DNA from 4 places in the Marinomonas sp. S3726 genome. Region 2 is predicted to be linked to each of the others. Evidence: predicted binding sites of a transcription regulator. Region 2 holds the regulator's gene; each other region holds the start of a gene.
What was found. The regulator sigma-54, encoded in region 2, starts transcription at its own class of promoters, with help from an activator protein. The targets are predictions, from matches to a motif close to TGGCACNNNNNTTGCTNT.
Positions count from the first base shown of each region.

Region 1 (6,098 bases), on a different contig from region 2:
TCTTGCTAGCAATTTGTTAAAAAAACACTCAAATAAATCACTTTATTCTGCTGTTTCTGAAAAACATCGTACAAAACAAGATGATCTAGGTCAGATTCACCCAAAATTGTCCTGCTAAGGCATCCATTTTTTGCGCTAAAGTTTGCATTTCGTTGCAAGTGTTCAAATCTTGCTTGCTGCGTGAGGCAATTTCGTTGGTTGTTTGGCTCACTTGAGACATATAACCATTAATGGTTTTTGCCGCTGCATTCTGCTCTTCCATCACTTGTGCAATTTGATCTGCATGACTATGGATTCCCTCTATACCTTGTTGCACTGCACCAATCGAGTTAACCGCATTCTGTGTCTGGGTATCACATTGATGGGCACTCTCTAAGGTATCACGCATTTGCCTTGAGGCCGCTTCAGCACTTAACTGCAAACTATCAATCGCTTTTACGATTTCATTGGTTGAATAATGGGTGCGCGTGGCTAAAGCACGTACTTCATCGGCCACCACAGCAAAACCTCGACCACGCTCCCCAGCACGAGCCGCTTCAATAGCCGCATTTAAGGCAAGCAAGTTAGTTTGCTCTGCTACATCTCGAATCACTTCGACCACAGAACTAATGGCCGAGCTTTGCGACTCTAGGTCATCCATTATATTGGTGGCGTCTTTAACTTTCGCTATCATGCCACCAACTACTTGCTCACTTTCATTCACTGCCGCTAAGCTGGCTTGCATATCCATAGCCGCTTGCCCCGCAATACTCGCCGCTTGAGTAGAGTTATGGGCCACATCACTAATAGCGCCAGACATATCGCTCATGGCACTTTCTATATGGCTAAAATCACTAGAAAGGCTCATTAGCCCCATTTGATTATCGGCAATACAATCCTGAAGATCTTGCTGCTTACGTCGTATAATTTTAGAGAAATTACTAATACGCCCAACTACGGCGGCTGTTTCACCTTTTAAACGGGTTAGTGCTAACTCTATCTGCCCAGCTTCATCTACGCGTCCAGTATAAATATATTTGGCTAAATCTGAATCTGATATTATTGCCGCTTTTTTAAGGGAGGTTTGAATTGGTTTAAATAGCCAGACTGTCACTAGGCTTGATAGCGCCAGTAATGAGATAAATTCGATTAGACTGATAAAGCTTGAAGTTTGGTTTTGCAGCAATAAAAACAAAAGGCAGAGGATAAAGCTGTTGGCTGCCAGTATTTTAGAAAAAAGTGAAAAGCGAGGAAGCTTAGTATAGCTGGGCTTTTTTCCTTGATTAAGCGCTTGATAAAGATTTTCAGCTCTGGCTTTTACCTCATCATTAGGGCGTCGCCTAACAGATTGATATTCAAGTACTTCACCCTCTTTAATAACAGGGCTAGCATAGGCATCTACCCAGTAGTAGTCACCGTTTTTACAACGATTCTTCACCACCCCCATCCAAGACTTTTGCTCTAATAGGTGCTGCCACATGTCAGAGAAAGCAGCAGCAGGCATATCAGGATGGCGAATAATATTATGCTTCTCACCCACTAGCTCATCCATACTATAACCACTGATTTTTTCAAAATCGGGATTCACGTACTGAATTTTGCTTTTTAGATCTGTGGTTGAAAGTATGTTTGCATCCGATGCAAGCAGTTGTTCATTATGAGAACTCATTTTGCCTTCCTTGTGAGATAGATCAGAGAGAAAAATATTAAGGCATTAAAAAGCCTCATTATTTGATCAACATCAAACTCACTTGGGGGCTATTGGTTACTTTTTGTCCTTTGTGTAATATTGCGTAACAAGCATTTTTTATAAAAACATAAAAAAAGCCAAAACAAGATGATTAGATCAAGTTTTGGCTTTTTAAGTGTAAAGTTGCGACTTTTCTTTACTTAAGGCAGATATACACCGACCTTTTCATGACCATTTCCGAGTAATGAAGCTGCATGTATTTTACTCATAACTCCCTTACCACAGTAAAGCAGGTGTGTTGTCTCTTTATCTAATTCTGACCACTTGCTTTCTAACGCAAAAAACGGAATTTCGATCACAGGTCGACCACTCACTTTTAGCGGCTTTTTCTCGATCTCATCTGGGTGGCGAATATCAATAATAACTTCATCTGAGACAGGTACTCGTACAATCGGCACTTCACCTTGATATTGCTTATCTACATCTTCCATTACGGTACGAATAGACACTGATTTTGCATTTTCAACGGCAGCATCTAATACAGCAAAATCAAACTTACTTTCTTCATGCTCTATTTTAGGGAGCTTAGCGCGAGTCGTTGGCTTAACAGAAATCACACCACAATATTCAGGAATACTAGCAGCGAAAGCAGCGGTACCAATTTTGGTCGCCTGATCGATAATCTCTTGTTTATTCGTTGTAATAAGTGGACGAATCACTAGCTCATCTGTCACATCATCAATCACTTTTAGGTTGACCAAGGTTTGGCTCGATACTTGTGCAACACATTCACCAGTGACTAACGCCTTTGCACCAAGATCTTCCATTACCTTACCAGCCGCTCTTAACATCATGCGCTTTAGAATAACGCCCATCTGCGAATTATCGACTTTCGTTAGAATTTCACCAACAACCTCTTCAAATGGAATAGTGACGAACTTAACCCCAATATTAGAACCGTACTTTTCCCACAGATACCAAGAAACCTGCTTCACACCTATTTCGTGGGCATCACCACCTAGGTTGAAAAAACAAAAATGGGTTTTCAGGCCACGACTCATGGTCATGTAAGTTGATACGGTAGAGTCATAACCACCTGAAATAAGAGATAAAACAGGGTCATGGGAACCAATAGGATAGCCACCTAAGCCATCTATACGTTGTTCAATAATCCAAACTCGGTTGTCTCTAATATCAATAGGTACAAGTACTTCTGGGTTCTTCAACCTTACTGCTAACGCATTACAGCGTGCTTTTAAGGTTCCGCCAATTTGGCGCTCGGCATCTACTGATGTAAAGTCATGCTGACCGACACGCTTTACACGGACTGCAAACACGGCATTTTCTAACACATCTCCATAAGAGACGATGGCTTCGTCAACGATAGCTTCTAAGGTTGTGAATTCGAATTCACGTACATATTGAAAGTGAGCAATACCCGCAATATTCGCTAATCTATGGGTAAATTCATCTCGCAGCTCATCTTTTTCAGATAACACCTCAATAAAGTCCCAGTTTCCTGTTACAACAACATTTTCGTCATGCTCTGTTAACACTTGACGAATATTCTGCCTTAGCTGTTTAACGAAGGTTTTACGGACAGGGCGACTTTTAATAGTGATTTCTGAAAAGAACTTAACAATGAATTTCATGGCTGCTTACGACTGAATAAATAATGTGAACACATTATAAAGAAAAGTCGGAAAAGCAGAAAACTATTTATTCGCACCAATAAGTGACACCCAAAATAAATTGCGCACCAAATAAGAGCATAAAGAGAGATATGTTCTATACTTATTTTTCGCATTACGGCGAGAATAAAAAATAATCGTCATAACACATTGTAAAATAAGACATTAATTATTTTTCAGGTTAGGTGGCACAGAAAATGCTTTATTTCCAATAAGAAACGCTTCATTGTGAAGCACAGCAAAAGTTATGTGAAAATTACTCACGCACTTAGGAATAAACTAAATTACTGGAGAGCTAGTATGTCAAACAAAACTCTGGCGTTAATTGCCGAACACGATGCTAAATGGGTAGACCTTCGTTTTACAGATTTTAAAGGTAAAGAGCAGCACGTTACTATCCCTGCATCTACTGTTGATGAAGAGTTCTTCGAAAACGGACAAATGTTTGACGGTTCATCTATTGCTGGCTGGAAAGGCATTAACGAATCAGACATGATCATGATGCCTGAAGACGATTCTTGCCTAATCGACCCTTTCACAGAAGAAGCAACTATTATTGTTCGCTGTACTATTATCGAGCCTTCTACAATGCAAGGTTACGATCGCGATCCACGTTCTGTTGCACTACGTGCTGAAGAGTTCTTGAAGTCTACAGGCCTTGGCGACACTGCTTTCTTTGGTCCTGAGCCAGAGTTCTTCATCTTTGACGATGTTAAGTGGAAAACTGACATGTCAGGCACCATGGTTGAAATCAACTCTGAAGAAGCTGCTTGGGCATCTAACAAGTCTTTCGAAGGCGGCAACATGGGTCACCGTCCTCGCGTTAAAGGCGGTTACTTCCCAGTACCACCAGTAGATTCTCACCACGACCTTCGTGGCGCTATGTGTGGCGCAATGGAGTCTATGGGTCTTGTGATCGAAGTACACCACCACGAAGTAGCAACAGCGGGTCAAAACGAAATCGGTGTTAAATTCAACACTCTAGTTAAGAAAGCTGACGAAGTACAAGTAATGAAGTACTGCGTACATAACGTTGCTCACGCTTATGGTAAAACAGCGACATTCATGCCAAAGCCTATCGTTGGTGATAACGGTTCTGGTATGCACGTACACCAATCTTTCTGGAAAGGCGGCGAGAACCAATTCGCTGGTGATCAGTATGCTGGTCTGTCTGAAATGGCGCTTTACTACATCGGCGGTATCATCAAACACGCTCGTGCACTAAACGCTTTCACAAACGCTTCAACAAACTCTTACAAGCGTCTTGTTCCAGGCTTCGAAGCACCAGTTATGCTAGCTTACTCAGCACGTAACCGTTCTGCTTCTATCCGTATTCCATACGTAGCTAGCCCTAAAGGCAAGCGTATTGAAGCTCGTTTCCCTGATCCAACCGCTAACCCTTACCTAGCTTTCTCTGCAATGTTGATGGCTGGTATCGACGGTATTAAGAACAAGATCCACCCTGGCGATGCAGCTGATAAAGATCTATACGACCTACCAGCTGAAGAAGCTTTAGCAATCCCAACTGTTGCTAACAGCCTAGAACAAGCTCTTGAAGCTCTTGATAATGACCGTGAGTTCTTGACTCAAGGTGGCGTATTCTCTGATGACATGATCGATGCTTACATCGCTCTTAAAACAGAAGAAGCGCTTCAAGTATCTATGACAACTCACCCAGTTGAGTTCGACTTGTACTACAGCCTATAAGACTAAAGCCTCTGGCTTTAAGTTTAATAAAAACCCAGCTTAGGCTGGGTTTTTTTATGCTCCAAAAAAGAGCACCCACCTCGCACGCACAATAATGGTGCGCTAAAATATCTAGTATTAATGACACATTATTAGGATATGACCTCTTTTAACGCTTTTATAAGATTGGTTCGTATCTTGCAAAGCTAAAGGGAAGTAAGAGGATATTAACGTGCATAGTTTACTGATTGACCATTTATCAACCGCCGTAGTAAAGCTAGATAATGAATTACTTATCGAGTACCTCAACCCTGCAGCAGAAATGCTATTAGCAGTGAGTCGTCGCCGTGTCTATGGACAAAGTATTGAGAATGTTTTCTTTGAAGACGAAGACAGCATTTCAGCGTTACATAATGCGGCTAATACGGGTTACCCTTTTACCAAACGTGAAGCCAGATTAGAAATGCCTAATGGCAAAAAACTATTTTTGGATTATACCGTCACGCCAGTAATGGGCACACTTAATAGCACAGAGAGTTTACTGATTGAGTTATACCCTAGAGATAGGATGAAGCGTATTTCTCAAGAAGACGAATTATTGGTTACACATCAAACCAGTAAAGAGCTGATTCGCGGTCTCGCACACGAAATTAAAAACCCCTTAGGCGGCATACGTGGTGCCGCCCAGCTTATTAGCCGTAGCTTTAAAGACGAAGGGCTTAAGGATTACACCCAAGTTATTATCGAAGAGTCCGATCGACTAAGAGATTTAGTGGACCGCTTATTAGGCCCAAGACAACTACCTCAAATAGAGCTTCTCAATGTCCACAAGGTAATAGAGAGAGTAAATCAACTGGTGACAGTCGAGGCGAATGAGCAGGTTCGCTTTATTCGTGATTATGACCCAAGTATTCCAGACATCATGGGGGACAGTTCACAGCTCATCCAAGCTCTACTAAATGTAGTACGTAATGCGATGCAAGCTCTGCTGCAAGATAGCTCTCAAGATAACAAAGAAGTGCGCGTCATGACGCGCACTTTACGCCAGTTCA
Region 1 is NZ_JXYC01000004.1:432,905-439,002, reverse strand. Features, by position in the region: gene TW85_RS03170 (PAS domain-containing methyl-accepting chemotaxis protein) at 86-1,648, opposite strand; gene thiI (tRNA uracil 4-sulfurtransferase ThiI) at 1,870-3,321, opposite strand; gene glnA (glutamate--ammonia ligase) at 3,661-5,067, shown strand; gene glnL (nitrogen regulation protein NR(II)) at 5,279-6,098, shown strand, end outside.
Region 1: a site for sigma-54 is predicted at 3,547-3,564, ahead of glnA (glutamate--ammonia ligase). Genes of this name have one in related genera too.

Region 2 (6,098 bases):
TTGCTGTAGGGAACGTCTTGGGGTCTAACATTGCAAATGTAGCGCTTGTATTTGGCGCCACGTTATTAATCAGCGCCATCCCAATAAAAGAAGGTCTTGCTACCAAAGAAGTGCCTATTCTGCTAGGTATCACCATACTTGCTGGCTTACTTATGATGGATAACAGCTTAGAGTTTTTAGATGGCATTATCCTTATTATTGCTTTTTTTGTCGCACTATTCTTACTGTTACGAAACAGCAAAGGTCTAGAAGAGGAGCTTACACAGGAGCTACCAGAAGACGATGGGTCGAGCGTTACTAAATCACTGACAATAGCCGTAATAGGTCTAGCCGTTTTAATTTTGAGTTCAAAAATTCTAGTTTGGGGTGCGACAGGTATAGCGGTTGCTTTTGGTGTCAGTGAGTTACTTATCGGATTAACCATCATAGCAATTGGAACGAGTTTACCAGAGCTTGCAGCGTCAATAACAAGCGCCCTTAAAGGTCACCACGACATTGCCATAGGTAACATTTTAGGCTCAAACCTGTTTAATTTAGCAACTGTACTTCCTTTACCAGCTATTATTGCCCCTGGACTTATAGACCCTAACATCATGGGCAGAGATTATTGGTGGATGTTCTGCACCTCGCTATTTTTAGCACTTTGCATCCTGATTTTCCGTAGAACTAAATCAACCAGCATCCCAAAATGGATCGGTATTATACTGCTTATCAGTTATGCTACTTATTTAATCAGTCTATTTTTACAAGCTAGGTAAAGATTTATCATGAAACAGAAATGGACACTGGTCTCAATTGCTCTAGGTGCAATGCTAGTTTTTAGTTTCACATTTTGGTTTGGCCTTACACCTAAACAAAGTTTGGTACAAAAAAGTGAATTAGAATCTGCACCAGACTTTTTTTTAGAAGGTGTTGAAACAAAAACATTTAATATAGATGGCCAGTTGACAGAAAAGTTGTTAGCGAAAGAAATTAAACACTACCCAATGCAAGGAGAGTCTCATCTTATTGAGCCTATAGTAAGCAAAACTCAAAACGGAAGTATTTGGGTAGCTTCTAGCGAAACAGGCTTAATTAAAGATTCAAGTAACGACATATTGCTAAATGGTTCTGCTAAGATGACAAACCAATCAAATGAATCTGTACCAACTGTCATTACATCCAACAGCATTATTTATACAGATAAAGATCAAAGTATTACTAGCCTTGGCAAAGCCAACATCACATCAGCACAAGGCAATATTAAAGCAGACACTATCACTGCATTTACCAGCACAAATAAAGTAACCATGCAGGGATCTGTACGAGGAAGTTATGAACAAAATCGTTAAATGCTTATTTTTATTAAGCTGCACCATTAGCGCCACTTCTGGGTATGCGTTACCTGAAGATTTTCAAGAAACCATTGAAATCGAAGCAGATTCAGCCTTCATAGATAATGAAAAAGGCAATGCTATCTACATAGGCAATGTAAAAGTTAGCCAAGGCAGCATACTGATTAGTGCCAATAAACTAACCATTACTAGCTCAAAGTCCACTAACAAATACGACAAAATCTTTGCTAAAGGGACAGATGGTCAAGCTGCAAACTTTAGCCAACAAGTAGATATCGCTGGCAATATGGTTATTAGCCGTGGCACCAAAATTTTCTATGATAGCAGCACCTCTATTTTAGAAGTAGAAGGTGAAGGCTTTATTAAGCGAGGTGAAGATGAAATTGCAGCAGGCTTTATCCGCTACGACATGAAAACAGGCACATTCGAAGCAAAGAAAAACAAAGGTGGTCGTGTTTCCATGACATTACAACCCCAATCTAACACACCCCCTAAGGCTAATTAATGGCGATTCTAGAAGCTAAAAATTTGGCTAAGAGCTACAAAAAACGTAAAGTTGTTATTGATGTATCCATAGCTGTAGAGTCCGGCCAAGCGGTTGGCTTATTAGGGCCAAATGGCGCAGGCAAGACCACTTGCTTCTACATGATAGTTGGCATGGTTGCGAATGATGAAGGTGGCATTTTTATTGATGGCGAGCCAGTAACACATTTAGCCATGCATGCAAGAGCACAAAAAGGCATAGGCTACCTTCCTCAAGAAGCGTCCATATTTCGAAAAATGTCTGTTGAAAATAATATTGCCGCCATCTTGGAAACTAGAAAAAGTCTCTCCAAACAAGAAAGAGAGGAGAAGCTTGAAGAGCTTCTTAACGAATTCCACATTACACATATACGAAAGAATTTAGGCATGGCACTTTCTGGTGGTGAAAGGCGTCGTGTTGAAATAGCAAGAGCACTAGCTATGAACCCAAAATTTGTCTTGCTAGATGAACCTTTTGCTGGCGTTGACCCTATCTCTGTTGGGGATATCAAACAAATCATCAAACACCTTCAACAAAGCGGTATTGGCGTCTTAATTACTGACCATAATGTTAGAGAAACATTGGATATTTGCGACAAAGCTTACATAGTGGGCAATGGACACATTATCGCCTCAGGCAATGCGGAAGAAGTCATTTCGAATGAACAGGTAAAAAAAGTTTACCTAGGCGACAACTTCCGACTCTAGATCTTTCTCTTTTACTGAAAAAGGGAGTAATATGCATAACTCGTTCCAAATCATTCTTACAGAAAGTGTTTCACTATGAAGCAATCTTTACAGTTAAAAATTGGTCAACAACTGACCATGACACCTCAATTGCAGCAAGCCATACGTTTACTGCAATTATCTACATTGGACCTGCAACAAGAAATCCATGAATTTTTAGAATCTAATCCCCTTTTAGAAATGGATGATGATGACTTTAATGATACTAGTGTAGAAGAAAATACCGACAAAAAAGATAATGAAGCTAATTCAAATAGCCAAAATAATGATGAAGCAAGAGTAGAGTCTGAGTGGACAGAAAGCATCCCAGAAGAACTATCCATCGACAGCTCTTGGGATGATACTTATCAAAACTCCGCAGCAGCATCAGAAAGCCAAAGCTACGACAATGACTTTGATTTTGAGAGCAGAAATGCACCTTCAGAAAGCATCCAAGACCACCTGATCTGGCAACTTAATTTAACGCCTTTTTCTGAACGTGATATTGAAATTGCCTACTCTATTATTGAGTGCGTCCAACCTGATGGCTACCTAAGCATTTCTATCAATGAGATCTGGCAAGGCTTAATGCCACAACTTGAAGAATTAGAAGAGGACGAGGTATTAGCTGTACAACATAGGCTACAATGCTTTGACCCTGTAGGCGTTTGTTCAGCTGATTTAAGAGAATGCTTGCTAGTTCAATTACAAGCTTACAAAGAACACCCTCTTTACAAGAGCACTCACAACCTAATAAATCAGCACCTCGCTCTATTAGGAAGCAGAGACTTCACCCAGCTATCTCGCAAAACAAAACTAAAAGAAGAAGCCCTAAAGGAAGTTATTGCTCTAATACAGCAACTTAACCCAAGACCTGGTTCTCTTATCGATCAAGATGATACTGATTACGTTATTCCAGATGTTAATGTCAGAAAACGTAATGATATCTGGCAAGTTGAGCTTAACAACGATGCCCTTCCTCCCGTTAGAATCAACAAAACCTATTCATCACTTGCTAATAGCTCTAAAAAAACAGAGGAAGTGAACTACATTAAAAACTCTTTGCAAGAAGCCAAATGGTTTTTAAAAAGCATCCAAAGTCGGAATGAAACCCTACTCAAAGTAGCTAGCTGTATTGTTGAAAAACAAATAGATTTTTTTGAGCTAGGTGAAGAAGCTATGAAACCTATGGTGCTGCATGATGTTGCAGAAGAAGTTGGTATGCATGAATCCACGATCTCTCGTGTTACCACTCAAAAGTATATGCACACACCTAGAGGCATCTTTGAATTGAAATACTTCTTCTCCAGTCACGTAAGTACTGACTCTGGTGGAGAGTGCTCATCAACAGCAATACGAGCCATGATCAAAAAACTCATTACCGATGAACCCGCCAAAAAGCCTTTAAGCGACAACAAGCTTGCAACGGCATTGGCAGATCAAGGCATACAAGTGGCAAGGAGAACCGTTGCTAAATACCGTGAAGCAATGAACATCCCCCCTTCAAATGAACGAAAAAGACTAATATAAAGCGGAATAGAAAGTGTCATTAACTAACATTTTAAAACCAGAACTAGTAATCGCGAATCTTGCTACGACCAGCAAAAAAAGAACACTTGAAAGCATTGCTAATTTGGTAGGAGATAGACTTCATTGCGACAAAGAAGCCGTTTTTGATGCTTTACTGGCTCGCGAAAAACTTGGAAGTACTGGCGTAGGCCAAGGTATTGCTGTACCTCATTGCCGCTTGGAAGAAGCAAACCATACAGCAATGGTTGTTATCTCTTTAGAAAAGGCAATTGACTTTGACGCGATAGACCGCAAAAAAGTCGATCTAATATTTGCTTTAATTGTGCCGCCACAAGAATGTGATCACCACCTAAAAACACTAGGTCAGATTGCAGAATTTGCTCAGTCTCCAGAAAAGTTAGAGTCCTTAAGACAAGCAAATTCAAACCAGGCACTTTACGACACATTTAAATCATTGTTATAGGGACCAACATGTTAGAGCAAGAGATCACTATTATTAACAAACTAGGTTTACATGCCAGAGCAGCTGGTAAACTAGTCGAAACGACATCACGATTTTCATGTGATATTACAATAGATAAAGAAGGTCGCAATGTGGACGGTAAAAGCATCATGGCAATGATGATGCTAGCTGCCTCAAAAGGCACCAATATTACAATCAAAACCAATGGTGAAGATGAAGCTGCAGCACTTGAAGCCATAACAGCACTTATCAATAATCGCTTTGACGAAGAAGAATAATACCTAAACCAAATGGTTGAACAGGATACGCAACAACATCTGCAAACTGTCACAGACTCTCTTGAGTCCGGTGGCACTATGCAAATTAAATACTTACTTAATGGCGCCTTACCTGCGCAAGATGTCGCTCGCCTTCTAGAATCCTCACCGCCAAAAGAAAGACGCCTTCTTTGGGACCTCATAGAACAAAAGAATGAAGGTGAGATACTTCAATACTTAAGTGAAGACATTAGTGTTCAGTTCCTTAAGGAAATGGATACAGAGCAACTTGTTGCCGTAACAGAGCAACTTGAAAGTGATGACCTAGCAGACATACTACAAAACCTGCCTGAGACAGTCGTAGCTGAAGTACTCGCGTCAATGACGGCTCAAGACAGATCTAGAGTCGAATCACTCCTAAGCTACCCAGAAGACTCTGCTGGCGGCTTAATGAATACAGACACCATCACAGTTCGACCCAATATCACTATCGATATTGCATTTCGCTTCTTAAGGCGCCATGCAAGTCTACCTGACATGACAGACAGTTTATTAGTTGTCAGCCGCTCTGATAGATTTTTAGGCACTCTCCCTCTAACCAAACTTCTCGTTGCTGACCCCGAAGCTAGCGTACGAGATATAATGGAAACAGAGACAACGGTAATTGAAGCTAACGCTCCTGCTAGTGAAGTAGCCCAATTATTTGAAAAAATGGACTTAGTATCTGCCCCAGTAATTGACGAAGCTTCCGGCAAACTTTTAGGGCGTATTACCATTGATGATGTCGTCGATGTAATTCGAGATGAAGCAGAACACTCAATGCTCAGTATGGCCGGCCTTGATGATGACGAAGACACTTTTGCCCCCATCATGCAAACCTCTAAGCGTCGCGCAGTTTGGTTAGGCATTAACCTGATTACAGCTTTTATTGCCTCTTATGTAATTGGCCTTTTTCAAAACACAATTGATCAGGTCGTTGCTCTCGCCATTCTTATGCCCATTGTTGCCAGCATGGGCGGAATAGCAGGCTCACAAGTACTAACATTGGTTATTCGAGGTATAGCATTAGGCCATATAGGTGCAGCTAATACACGATGGCTTTTAAACAGAGAGATTGTCGTCGGCTTTTTAAACGGCATACTTTGGGCCATTGTTGTGGGCGCTTTAACTGCATATTGGTTTGACAACATTGAGATTGCCTATATCATAGCGGGCGCATTAATCATTAATTTACTGTTTGCCGCCCTTGTCGGCACACTCCTCCCT
Region 2 is NZ_JXYC01000010.1:83,578-89,675, reverse strand. Features, by position in the region: gene TW85_RS09210 (calcium/sodium antiporter) at 1-758, shown strand, start outside; gene lptC (LPS export ABC transporter periplasmic protein LptC) at 768-1,331, shown strand; gene lptA (lipopolysaccharide transport periplasmic protein LptA) at 1,315-1,839, shown strand; gene lptB (LPS export ABC transporter ATP-binding protein) at 1,839-2,564, shown strand; gene TW85_RS09190 (RNA polymerase factor sigma-54) at 2,640-4,112, shown strand; gene ptsN (PTS IIA-like nitrogen regulatory protein PtsN) at 4,126-4,575, shown strand; gene TW85_RS09180 (HPr family phosphocarrier protein) at 4,584-4,853, shown strand; gene mgtE (magnesium transporter) at 4,866-6,098, shown strand, end outside.

Region 3 (6,098 bases), on a different contig from region 2:
CAGTAAGAAACAGAGCCAATAAAAGCGTAAACCGGACCATAGCCATATCAATAAACCTAAAGCTGCTGAATAACGAAACTCATCATGCCATCTGCTGCTGAGACAACTTTTGAGTTCATTTCGTAACCACGTTGAGCGGTAATCAGATTAACCAATTCCTCAACTGAGTTAACGTTCGATGTTTCCACCATATTTTGTCTAACATTACCCAAAGCAGATGTCCCAGGTACATCAACAATAGGTGCTCCGCTGGCTGCTGTTTCAACAAAAAGGTTTTGACCAATTGAAGACAGACCTTCAGGGTTAATAAAACCAGCTAGGGTTAGCTGCCCCACACCTTCACTATCTGCAGAACCCTGTCTTACGATAGAAACAGTACCATCGTCACCAATAGTCACTGAGGAAGCATCTTGAGGGATAGTTATCTGTGGCTCAACCAAAAAACCAGAGGAAGTCACTAAGCTACCTTCTGAATTCAACTGAAATTGACCATCTCGGGTATAACCCATATTGCCATCTGGCATTAAGATCTGAAAAAAGCCTTGCCCTTGAATAGCAACATCCAAGTCTCTGTCTGTGACATTATAGTCACCTTCAGCAAAGTTCTTTTGCGTTGCTGACACCCTTACACCAGCCCCCATTTGAAGACCCGAAGGCAGCTGGGTATTTTGAGATTGCAAACCACCTGGCTGCTGCACTGTGTGATAAAGCAAATCTTCAAATACTGCTCTATCTTTCTTAAAACCTGTAGTAGAGACGTTTGCTAAGTTGTTTGAAATAACAGACAACTGCTTATCCATTGCAGAAAGACCTGTCTTACTTACCCATAATGCTGGATGCATATTAAACTCTCTTAAAAAATTCGATACTTATTATAAAAATACTATTATGCGTTTCTCTGCAAAATACGCGCCGATGCATTACCATTGTTTCGCACCGTATCCATTACTTTAATATTCATTTCAAATTGGCGAGAAAGCCCCATAATCTTGGTCAACTCTTCCACCGCACTAACATTACTACTTTCAAGAAAACCAGACTTAAGCTCTGTATTAAAGTCTTGCTCCAACAGCGCACCGCTTCTCGCTCTTAACAAGCCATCAGGCCCTTTTTCAATTAATTGAGTGTCTGGGTTAACTAATTTGATCTGGCCAATAGTCGCCACTTCTGAGGCAGTTCCACCTTCTGGGATAATTGATATAGTACCGTCTTCACCAATGGATATTTTATCAATAGGCGGCAAAAAGATTGGCCCTCTCGCTCCCATAATAGGCAAACCACTGCCATTCACTAACTGCCCATTAGCAGTAATCTGCAAATCACCAGAACGTGTATAAGCTTCGCTTCCCTGCGCATCAAGCACAGCAATAAAGCCGCTATCTTTCATAGCAATATCAAGAGATCTGTCTGTTTGAATTAAGGCACCAGACTCATAACGAGTAGCTGGGTTTTCTGTCATAGAATAAACACGGCTTGCATAGTGATCACCATACACAGGCATAGCACGAGCTTGCTCGAAATCAGCTCTAAAACCTGTTGTATTAACGTTTGCAAGGTTGTTGGCGCGAATGGTTTGGGCTTGCATGATTTGCTTACCACCACTCATTGCTAGATACAGGGCTCTATCCATTCTATGCACTCCAAATAAAAAGACTACACTTAGCATTCAAACATCATGCCAAGTATAGTCAGCCCCTTTATTTGGAGATTATCTGACAGAGGGTGTCAGATAATTTTAATCAGGTAATTATCTCAGGTTAATAATTGTCTGAGTCACCGTATTTTCTGTTTCTAAGGTTTTCGAGTTCGCCTGATAGTTTCGCTGCGCCTCAATTAAAGCAACCAATTCAGAGGTCAAATCCACGTTTGATTCCTCTAACGCTCCACCTTGAATACTACCTAAAGTCCCCGTATTTGGCTTACCTACGTTCGCTTGACCTGAGTCAGAGCTAGCCACCCAAGAGGTATCACCAGAAGGCGTTAAACCATCTGTATTATCAAAAGTAGCCAAGGCAATTTGACCTAACACAGACGTTTGCTGGTTAGTATAAGTTGCAATCAAGTAGCCTTCTTCATCAAACGAAACACCTTGCAGTTCACCCGCGGTGAAACCATCTTGCACGAAAACATCACTACTATTTAAGGCAAATTGAGTCGAGCCATTCAAATCTAAAGGAATTTTCGCCGATCTATTGGTTGGATCAAAACCAGAAATTTCCAGCGTAATAGGCTGGGTCACGGCAAAAGGCGGAAAACCTTGTGCCACACCAGAGATATTACCTGCCGTATCAAAGGTCACAACCACATCTTCAGGAATATAAGAGGTCGGCTCTCCTGTTACTGGGTCTTCATATTGGGTTTTACCATCAACCGTTACCACCATTTCATAGGTGTTATTTTCACCCTGCTTAATAAAGTAATAACCAAGGGTATGCTCTTCACCTAGACCATCATACAGTGTCTTAGTATTACCATAGGTATATGTGGTTGGATCAGATGGATCAAAGGCTTCTCGCGCAACACTAATTGGCGGAACAACATTAGCTGCCAGCATGGTATCAGCAATAGCCACACCATTTAACGTACCCGTAATAGCAAAAGGCGTTTGCGCCAAGCTAGTTACACTGGCCGTATCTGGCTGACCCGCTCCCATATATAGAAGCTGGAACGGCTCTTCATTAACACCATCACCATTAAGATCTTTACCTTCTTCTGGACCATTAAAGGTGGCATATTGATCAACCATCCAAGCAGCACCTGTATCATCTGTCGCAGCACCATCAACACTGGCATGCACCTGATAAGTATTTGGCAACTCAGACTTAGCATAATAATAAGTAATAATATGATTAGCACCAGCAGCATCAGTTATCGTCTGAGTTTGGGTAAAGTCATAAGTCTCAGGATCATTAGGATCAAAATCAGCCTCAATATAAGGCGGAACATCCTTCGACTCAGAATCAAGGTTAACCTGAATTTCGATATTTGCAGTTGCTTGTGGCGAAATTCTATCGGTAGGTACTTGAAGGTTTTCCAAGTTACCACCCACTATACCATCAACTGCATTATAACCTTCTACGTTAGCACCATCATTGGTTACAAGATAACCCTCAGCATCTAATTTGAAATCACCAGCACGAGTATAGGCTTGTGTTCCACCTAGATTTAAAACAAAGAAACCTGTGCCATCAACAGCCAAATCAAGGTTGTTATCTGTGTAAGCAATATTACCCGCAGAGAAAGCCTGCGCGATGTTATTTACACTCACACCCGAACCAATAGTATTATTACTACCAGCACCAACAACACTGGTATTATATAAATCACCAAACTCTATTCTAGACTGCTTAAAACCCGTTGTATCCGAGTTGGCAATATTGTCACCCGTTACACTTAATGCATCGGCAGACGCTTTAATACCAGATAATGCTGTATTGAAACCCATAACCCTCTCACTTAGCCAACTATATCAAGCTCTTCAGTTAATCCAATTTTGCCCACCCCTGATACATTCAACTCTGTACCATTCGGGCCACTAATCGTTACACCTTCAATCTTGGCAGGAAGCCGAGTCATTAAAGATGTCTTTACACCCTCTCCATCAATAGAAAGAGCCTTAAAATTATATTCTCCGGCTGCTAATGCATTACCTTCATTATCTTTGCCATCCCATACAAATGACTCTTCATGCACATTCATATCACGCACAAGCTGCCCATCTGCATTACGTATTTCTAATGTTGTCGACAAAGACACTTCAGGAATATTCATTTTAACCGGCACATCACCACCCTCATCTAAGGTAGCAACATTGGTATTCGCCATGATTTTTTGACCAACGAGTGTCGATGCAGAAATAGCCTGACTAGAGGTTAATGCACTCGTCATAGACTCCAGTTGAGTCGAAATAGTTGACAGCTCTTCAAGAGAACTCATCTCAGCAATTTGAGAAACCATCTTATTAGTATCTTGGGGCGCTGTGGGGTCTTGCGCTTTTAGTTGCTCAATATAAAGCGTCATAAAAACATCAGTATCCGTTAACGCTTTGGAGTCTTCAGTTGCTTCAACATCAACTCCAGCCTTAACCTTGGCATTATCCGTACCATACTGAGAAATTAGCCCACTTAAGCTAGCATCAAAATCTGCCATAAACTACCTCTACGCTTGCCCAAGAGTTAGCATTTTCTGCATCATACTCTTAGCAGAATTCATCACTTCAACGTTGGTTTGAAATGACCTTGACGCGGACATCATATCGGCCATTTCTTCTACTGGGTTCACATTAGAATAGTAGACATAGCCAGTCTCATTTGCCATTGGATGATCAGGTTCATACCTTGGCTGCAAAGGTGCATCAGATTCAACAATACCTTTTACCTCAACACCAACACCTGCTCCAAACTCATCATTTGAAACCTCATTCCACCCATAACCACGCATAGACTCTTGCATCATGGTCGAAAAGACAGGCTTACGAGCTCGGTAGGTTTGATCTTCAGAACTTGCAACCGTTTCAGCATTAGCAATGTTACTTGCAACCGTATTCAAACGTACTGTTTGAGCACTCATCGCTGAACCGGAAATAGCAAAGATATTATTAAGCGACATTCTTATGAGCCTCCATTAAGAGCTTTCTTCATCGAACTGATTTTTCGATCAAGAAACATAAAGCTGGTATCAAACTGCAAAGAGTTCTGAGCAAATTCAGCTTGCTCTCTTTGCAAATCTACGGTATTCCCATCCAAAGAAGGCTGGGAGGCCACACGGTACGATAAATCTTCATCTTCACGAATTGAACTAGAAGCTAAATCAAAATGCTTAGAATTGGTTGAACGCATTTTTAAAGCATCACCCTGAGCCCTAGACATAGCAGATGAAAAGCTAATATCACGCGCTTTAAAGTTTGGGGTGTCTGCATTAGCAATATTATTCGCAAGAACAGCCGCACGATCACTTCGAAATTTTAAAAACTTATCATGACCTGCAAAAGCACTATCAAACGAAATTGCCATTTATTAAGCCTCTTTTCTTCATTCAATTCATTGGGTCTCTTGATAAAGCAATTATGATGCCAATTTAAATAAGCCCGCAAAGCTAATAGAAACGCATTAACTCAAATTAGTTTTGAGCTTGAACGGCAAAAAGCGGCAACAAAGTGAAGGAAGGCATGCGGCAAACAAAAATAGGAGACAAGCCTGCTGCCATTGGCAAAAAACAGGCAATAAAAAAGCCAGCTACCTAGATAGCTGACTTTTTAAATTTTTTAGCGTCACCTAATTCAGGTGAAACTATTTAGCACGATAAACAATACCCGGGTGACATTGGACTATTTCAAACATATCCGACAAACCACTTAACGCTTCAGAGCCCCCTAAAAATAAATAACCTCCAGGGTTAAGCGCCTTATGCATTCTCGTTAAGATATCCAACTTCAAATCCGCAGAAAAATAGATCAATACATTTCGACAAAAGATCACATCAAACTTACCTAACGCTGTATAGCTTTCGATTAAATTTAAGTATCTAAAGTCAACTCGACTACTTATTGCTGATTTGATTTTCCAAGATCCATTCTCTTGTTTATCAAAATACTTTTTTTGCCTATCTACAGCGAGTCCACGAGCAATAGCAAGATGGTCATATTCAGCCTGCTTTGCGTGAGCTAATATATTAGTACAAATATCTGTCGCTATAATTTTCTCGCCAGCTCTTAAAACACCAGGGTTTGAGGCTTTAAACTCATCAATAACCATACTAATAGAGTATGCTTCTTGCCCTGTTGATGCTGCTGCTGACCAAATCCTCAAGGCAGACTTGCCCTTTTCAGGAAGTATTCTATCTTTCAAAATATTAAATGGATGAGCATCACGAAACCATAAGGTTTCATTTGTTGTCATCGCATTTATTACTTCTTCTTTTAATTTAGCACTTCCGAACTTCTTTAATGCCTCAACCAATTGTTCGAGCTTAGTAAAGCCCTCTCGCTCCAACAATTTCCCCAAACGGCTCGCAACAAGATATTGCTTATTATCACTAAGCAAAATGCCACAGGCTTGTTCTAGGTAATTGCGAAAATGTTCATACCCCTGAGGAGTTAT
Region 3 is NZ_JXYC01000009.1:99,265-105,362, forward strand. Features, by position in the region: gene TW85_RS07960 (flagellar basal body L-ring protein FlgH) at 1-46, opposite strand, end outside; gene flgG (flagellar basal-body rod protein FlgG) at 57-842, opposite strand; gene TW85_RS07970 (flagellar basal body rod protein FlgF) at 887-1,630, opposite strand; gene TW85_RS07975 (flagellar hook-basal body complex protein) at 1,748-3,445, opposite strand; gene TW85_RS07980 (flagellar hook capping FlgD N-terminal domain-containing protein) at 3,457-4,149, opposite strand; gene flgC (flagellar basal body rod protein FlgC) at 4,159-4,608, opposite strand; gene flgB (flagellar basal body rod protein FlgB) at 4,611-5,012, opposite strand; gene TW85_RS07995 (protein-glutamate O-methyltransferase CheR) at 5,289-6,098, opposite strand, start outside.
Region 3: a site for sigma-54 is predicted at 1,664-1,681, ahead of TW85_RS07970 (flagellar basal body rod protein FlgF). Genes of this name have one in related genera too.

Region 4 (6,098 bases), on a different contig from region 2:
GTTCGTGTGACGACTTCACCTACTCGTCCCATTGCTTGGGAGTCTGAGGAGATCATACTGAATGCGCCTCTATCGTGCAGTATGTCTTCTGCTGCTATGGTTTCTTTACGAATGCGAGAGTCAGCAAAAGCCACGTCTTCAGCAATACTTGAGTCGAGATGGTGGCAAACCATCAGCATGTCTAAATGCTCATCAACCGTGTTATGCGTATAGGGGCGTGTTGGATTGGTAGAGGAGGGCAATACATTGGCATGGGCGCAGGCTTGAATAATATCAGGTGCGTGGCCGCCTCCAGCTCCTTCTGTGTGGTAAGTGTGAATGACTCTGTTTTTAAAAGCACCCAAAGTTGAGTCAACAAAACCTGACTCGTTTAAAGTGTCTGTATGAATGGCGACTTGTACATCATATTTGTCAGCAATGGTTAAACAGTTGTCGATAGAAGCGGGAGTCGTGCCCCAATCTTCATGAAGTTTCAGGCCGCAAGCCCCTGCTTTTAATTGTTCTTCCAATGCATCGGGGAGGCTGGCGTTTCCTTTTCCCAAAAAGCCTAAATTCATTGGCATGTTATCAGTTGCTTGTAACATCTTATGCATGTTCCAAGCACCTGGTGTTACCGTTGTTGCATTAGTCCCTGTCGCTGGCCCTGTGCCGCCACCTATCATGGTCGTAACGCCAGAGGTGAGAGCTTCTTCGATCTGCTGTGGACAGATAAAGTGGATATGCGCATCTATACCGCCAGCCGTTAAAATAGAGCCTTCACCAGCGATGACTTCTGTTCCTGGGCCTATATTGATAGTGACATTGTCTTGGATGTCTGGGTTACCTGCTTTTCCGACTTTATACACACGGCCATCTTTGATGCCAACATCAGCTTTGACGATTCCCCAATAATCCAGAATGAGCGCATTGGTAATGACAAGGTCGACACTCTGCTCACGAATAACCTGACTTTGTCCCATACCATCTCGAATGACTTTACCACCGCCAAATTTAACCTCATCCCCATAGGTGGTCAGGTCGTTCTCCACTTGAATCCAAATATCGGTATTGGCTAAACGAACTTGATCGCCTGTGGTTGGGCCAAACATCTGAGCATAACTTTCCCTGTCCATACTGGCTTCATAATCACTGCTATAGTCGTCTGTTTGCTCAGTAACTGCTGTGGCTTCCAGAGGGCCCATTATTTCGCCACGAAAGCCATAGATGGTTTTACTGCCTGCATACTCAACCAACTCAACACTTCGTGCTTGGCTAGGCTCAAACCTTACCGCCGTGCCTGATGCAATATTTAAGCGATAGCCTTTTGTTGCTTCGCGGTTAAAAGATAGGGCAGGGTTAACTTCATAGAAATGATAGTGTGAGCCAATTTGAACTGGCCTATCGCCTGTGTTTTGTACTGTGATTTTTATTTTCTTACGGCCTTCATTTAGGATGATCTTGTCTTGACCGACTTTAATTTCACCTGGAATCATGTGTCCTCCTTTAAGTGCAGTTAAGAACGCCGTTAATTAATCGGGTTATGTACTGTGACTAACTTGGTGCCATCAGGAAATGTGGCTTCTACCTGAACTTCAGGGATAAGCTCTATTACTCCATCCATCACCTGTTCTGCTGTTAACAGGGTTTTGCCAAAGCTCATGAGTTGAGCCACGGTTTGTCCATCCCTTGCACCTTCTATGATCTCCATCGTGATATAGGCCATAGCTTCTGGGTAATTGAGTTTTAAACCACGGTTAAGCCTGCGCTCTGCCAGTAAGGCAGCGGTAAAGACTAATAATTTATCTTTTTCTCTAGGGAGTAATTCCATCTTGTTATCCTTATTAAGTAGCCCAAATGCGAGGAATGCAGGCATCTCTGTTTAGCAAAAAAGGGCGTATTTTTTGCCAGCAGCTTAAGAAAAGCTGTTTAGCTTGTTCTGAGGAGTCGCCAAGGTAGCGAATCAGTAAAAATTCACCGGTTAAACTGACACTTGCCATCGTATGGGTCTGTGCTTGATTTAAGTGTTCGCAGTCCTGCTGTAATGCATTAATCACCCTATCTAAAGTGTTTGTTTCTTGTGGTTTGTTTGGCTCGTTAATGAAAGGGCCTGCCACCATAAGTGCATTGACGCTTTGTTGATTAAAGCCTGCTTGTTGGCTTAATAAATGAAATGAATTTTTGTTGATTAGGTTTTTTTCTCGAAACTTGATTTGACCCTGTTGGCGAATTTCGAATGTTTGGCTGACTTGCCCACTAGTAAAGGTTTGGTCGCTTGCGGGGAGACCAAAGCAAGTGACTTCCCAGCCGATAAAGTGAGCATTTTTAGCAAGGTCCACCTGCGTCATTAGTTTGGTATTGGCATCAGGGTAGAGAATCGTTTCTTGTGGAAGCCATTCTAGACTGGCACTTTCACCAACATGAAAGAGGTTATTTTGAGACTGTAAGCTTTTATCTTGTCTGGCTCGATAAACTCGCCCTGCGCCAGGTGTTGTTAAAAGCAAGTGAGCATCTGCTTCTTGATGGCAGCTAAAATTTAGCGTATCACCAGACACTAACCCACCAGGCGGGTGCAGTATATAAAGGTGAGCAAGATCTTTTCCTTCGGGGTAAAAAGGTTTTTGTACATAAAGAGGGCCTTGATGAGCGCAAGATTTTAAAACCACACCTCGTAGGGTAGAGGCTAATGTAAGATCAAGAAAAGCATGCCACTGGCTAGTCTTGCTATCCGTTTTAACCATACTGTTTTGACGCTTATTAGTGTTTGTATTTATCAGAGTTAGGCTCATTAAATTACAACAGTCCTTGCAGAAGAAAGTCATTAGATAGACTGTTAGTAGCAATTAATATTCCAATGTCTATAAACCTTGAAATTTTTGTATCTTTCTTAGCAATCACCTGTGTTCTGTGCACTAGATTGGTCGCATCAAGAGTGCTTTGATTGAATATGTTAGGTTTGTGGCGCTTTTTTGGTGCGTTTTAAGTGAGGTGTCTGGATGGAGCGGATTTTGTGCTTTTTTTTAGTGCAGCTTTGCTCTCTAGCTATTTTTACTGGTTCTTATTTTTTGTGTAGGCAAATTTAATCGTTATCTAATAAATGAATAATTATTCTCTTTTTATATTCGATAGATTGCACATAAAGTGCACAAATTGATTTTATAGTGGGCAAATAGCCTTATCTATCAACGAATTTTTATGGGGTAGTTAACTCAAATGAAAGGCCTTATTGAGTACCCGCTGCCTTTTAGAAGGAGATTAATATGCCAACAATATCAGAGTTAGCATCTGCAAAAGCAGGTTTAAAAGCACCAAGTACCCAGCGTATTGCACCGACGATTGTTCCTGAAATGTCGATTCCACAAATTATTGACTCTTTAAATAGTGATGTGGCATCTAAAAAGAGAAAAGTCATTGAGCGACTTAGTCAGGATAAATACCTCACTCAGGGGTACCCATTATTAAATAGAAAAGCTTATACAAATGCGGTAAATCTTCTGCAAGAAAAAATCGCTAGTCATGATGACAGTATTTGTAAGAAGTTTTTAACCATGTTTGGTCCCTATGTTGATATCGAAGCCGATAGAAAAATTTTACAGCTATTAACTGACCCAAATGCGTATCAAAAATATGTTTCTGAGGGGACTCTTCAACGGGAGAAAAGAGGGTGGTCTGGTGAGAGTGTCATTAAAGATAAAAAGGGAGCAGAAAAGACAGTTAAAGATTCAAGTTTGAAATTCAAAGACAAGAGTGATGTTGCTAATACAAAATATAAACTGAAAATTTTATTCATGCAGTTTGAAAGGATGAAAGTGGCTCAAGCTGAGTTACTGATTTTATGCAAAGAAGTTTCCTCTTTGTTCAATGGCAAGCTATCTACGCCACCAGGGGCCTTTCATGGTTTAAAAAGCTTTAGTGGTGCGTTGGATAAAATAACCAATAGGGAGAGGTCATCAGATTTTGGAGATTTAAAAGATGTTGCTCGAATGACGGTTGAGTTTGAAGATGAGCATGCGATGAACTTGGCCAGAGCATATTTAGAAGATGGAAAAGAGTTTGAGCAAATAAAAGGTTATACCAAAGCCCTAAAAAACAGGTATGGCACTTCGGAGAAAGGTTCGGTTCATAATAGCAAAGCGTTGAAATCAGGTTATCAAGATATCAAATTTTTCCTTAAATTGAGTAACGGTATTATTGGCGAGCTTCAGCTGAACACTAAAGGTATGTTGATAGCGAAAGAAAAAGAGCATCTTATTTATGACCTAACACGTGCAGCCCCCAAGGGGACAGAAAAGGGCGCAGGTTTTACGCTGAATAATAAAGAAGATTTACTCGATCACCTAGTGCATAAGTTGAATGATGAGTGGTTTGTATTCGTTGGTCAAAGAGCGCCCAAGACACTCACTAAACTTTATACCATGAAGGCGATGATGGCTCGCATGGCCAAAAGGCCAGTAAAAGGAAGTTTTACTGTATTAAAACAAGAAGTAGAGGCTATGAATGTTATTAGTCGTCTTATGTATACACAGATAGGTAAAGGAGAAGGCGTTAAACTTGGAACGAGTATTCCTCAATCAGGATCAACCTTTAGTAAGGTATCTCGTTATTTCTTCTCATAAGCTAGGTTGTTGCTCACCCTAAATGTGGTGAGCTTCTCTGCTTTTTCGTGTCAGCATGCATCTCTTGTTACAAAATCCCCTAGTTAAACTTCTGCTTCTTTGGTTAACTGCACATTTAATCCATAAACTTCTAATACAATGAAAATGGGCAAGTTTATCAAGCATTTCTAATGGTTAGCTTAGTGCTGAATAAATGAAACTTAGCCAAATTGAGTCAGATTTAATTCAAGGATAGCAGGTAACTGCGAGTAATAAGGGCAGCCAATTATGACGATTACTAGTAGTGTCTTGGCCTCGCAAAAAGAGGACGCGCTACAGCAAAAACTGAATGCCTCCATGCGAAAGAAGTACTCAGGGCAAAGGGCTTATTTGAAGAAAAAGTCTCCTGAGGAATTGATTAAGCAGTCTCTGAGATTAGATGAGATAGAGGTGGCTGCGCGTAAAAGTCATGGCAAAGTAATGAAGCGTTTAGATTTAAGTACTCATCTTAGCCAAGGCTACCCTTTGCTGAACCAAGATGCTTATGCTGCTGCGGTGAAAATGCTGCAAGAAAAAATTCGTGGCCATGACAATAGCGTCTGTGCCAGATGGTTGTCGCTTTTTGGTCCCCACGTCGATATTGAAGCAGATCGAAAAATTCTCATTATGTTGACGGATCCAAGTGCCATTGAGAACTATGTGCCAGAGGAAACTCGTAAACGCTTAAAAGAAGGTTATGCGCTTACTAGCCGTGATAGGCGCCATGTTGCCAATACTAAGTTTAAAATGAAATCTCTTTTCATGCAGTTTGAGCGAATGAAACTGGCTCAAGCCCAACTAGTCTCCCTTTCAAAGGATTTGGCTGCTGAGTTTCATGGTCGCATCTCTTGCCCTCCTGGTGCATTCCAGGGCCTTAAAAGTTTTAATGGCGCGCTTGATAAAATTACCAATCGAGAAAGAGAGTCTGACTTTGGCGACCTAAAAGATATCGCTAGAATGACGGTCGAATTTGATAATGAATTTGATATGAATATGGCCCGTCAAAAGGTAGAAGGCAGTGATGAATTTAAAAAAATTCGTCAATATGCCAAATCTCTAAAGAACCGTTATGGAACTTCTTCTAGTGGGGATGAAAGTGATCCACATAATTCTGGCGCACTTAAGTCTGGTTACCAAGATATTAAGTTCTTCTTGCCAATGGATAACGGCATAATTGGGGAGCTTCAGCTTAATACCAAAGGTATGTTAGTTGCTAAGGCCAAGGAACATTTGATTTACGATTTAATGCGAGCTGCGCCAAAAGGCACGGTGAATGGCTCAGGCTTTACCGTTAATAATCCTGATGTACTAAAGCCAGTCATGAATAAAATGAATGATGACTGGTTTAAGTTCGTTGGTACTAAGGCGCCTATGACACGACAGTACCTAATCACAATGCGTATTATGATTGCGAGGCTCGTTAAAAACCAAGGACGCTCTTTAACGATAACCAAAGCGGAAGTAGCAGCAATGAGTGCCGTGAGTAAG
Region 4 is NZ_JXYC01000014.1:47,139-53,236, reverse strand. Features, by position in the region: gene ureC (urease subunit alpha) at 1-1,472, opposite strand, end outside; gene TW85_RS13370 (urease subunit gamma) at 1,505-1,807, opposite strand; gene TW85_RS13365 (urease accessory protein UreD) at 1,821-2,765, opposite strand; gene TW85_RS25510 (hypothetical protein) at 3,237-4,592, shown strand; gene TW85_RS25505 (hypothetical protein) at 4,860-6,098, shown strand, end outside.
Region 4: a site for sigma-54 is predicted at 2,813-2,830, ahead of TW85_RS13365 (urease accessory protein UreD). Genes of this name have one in related genera too.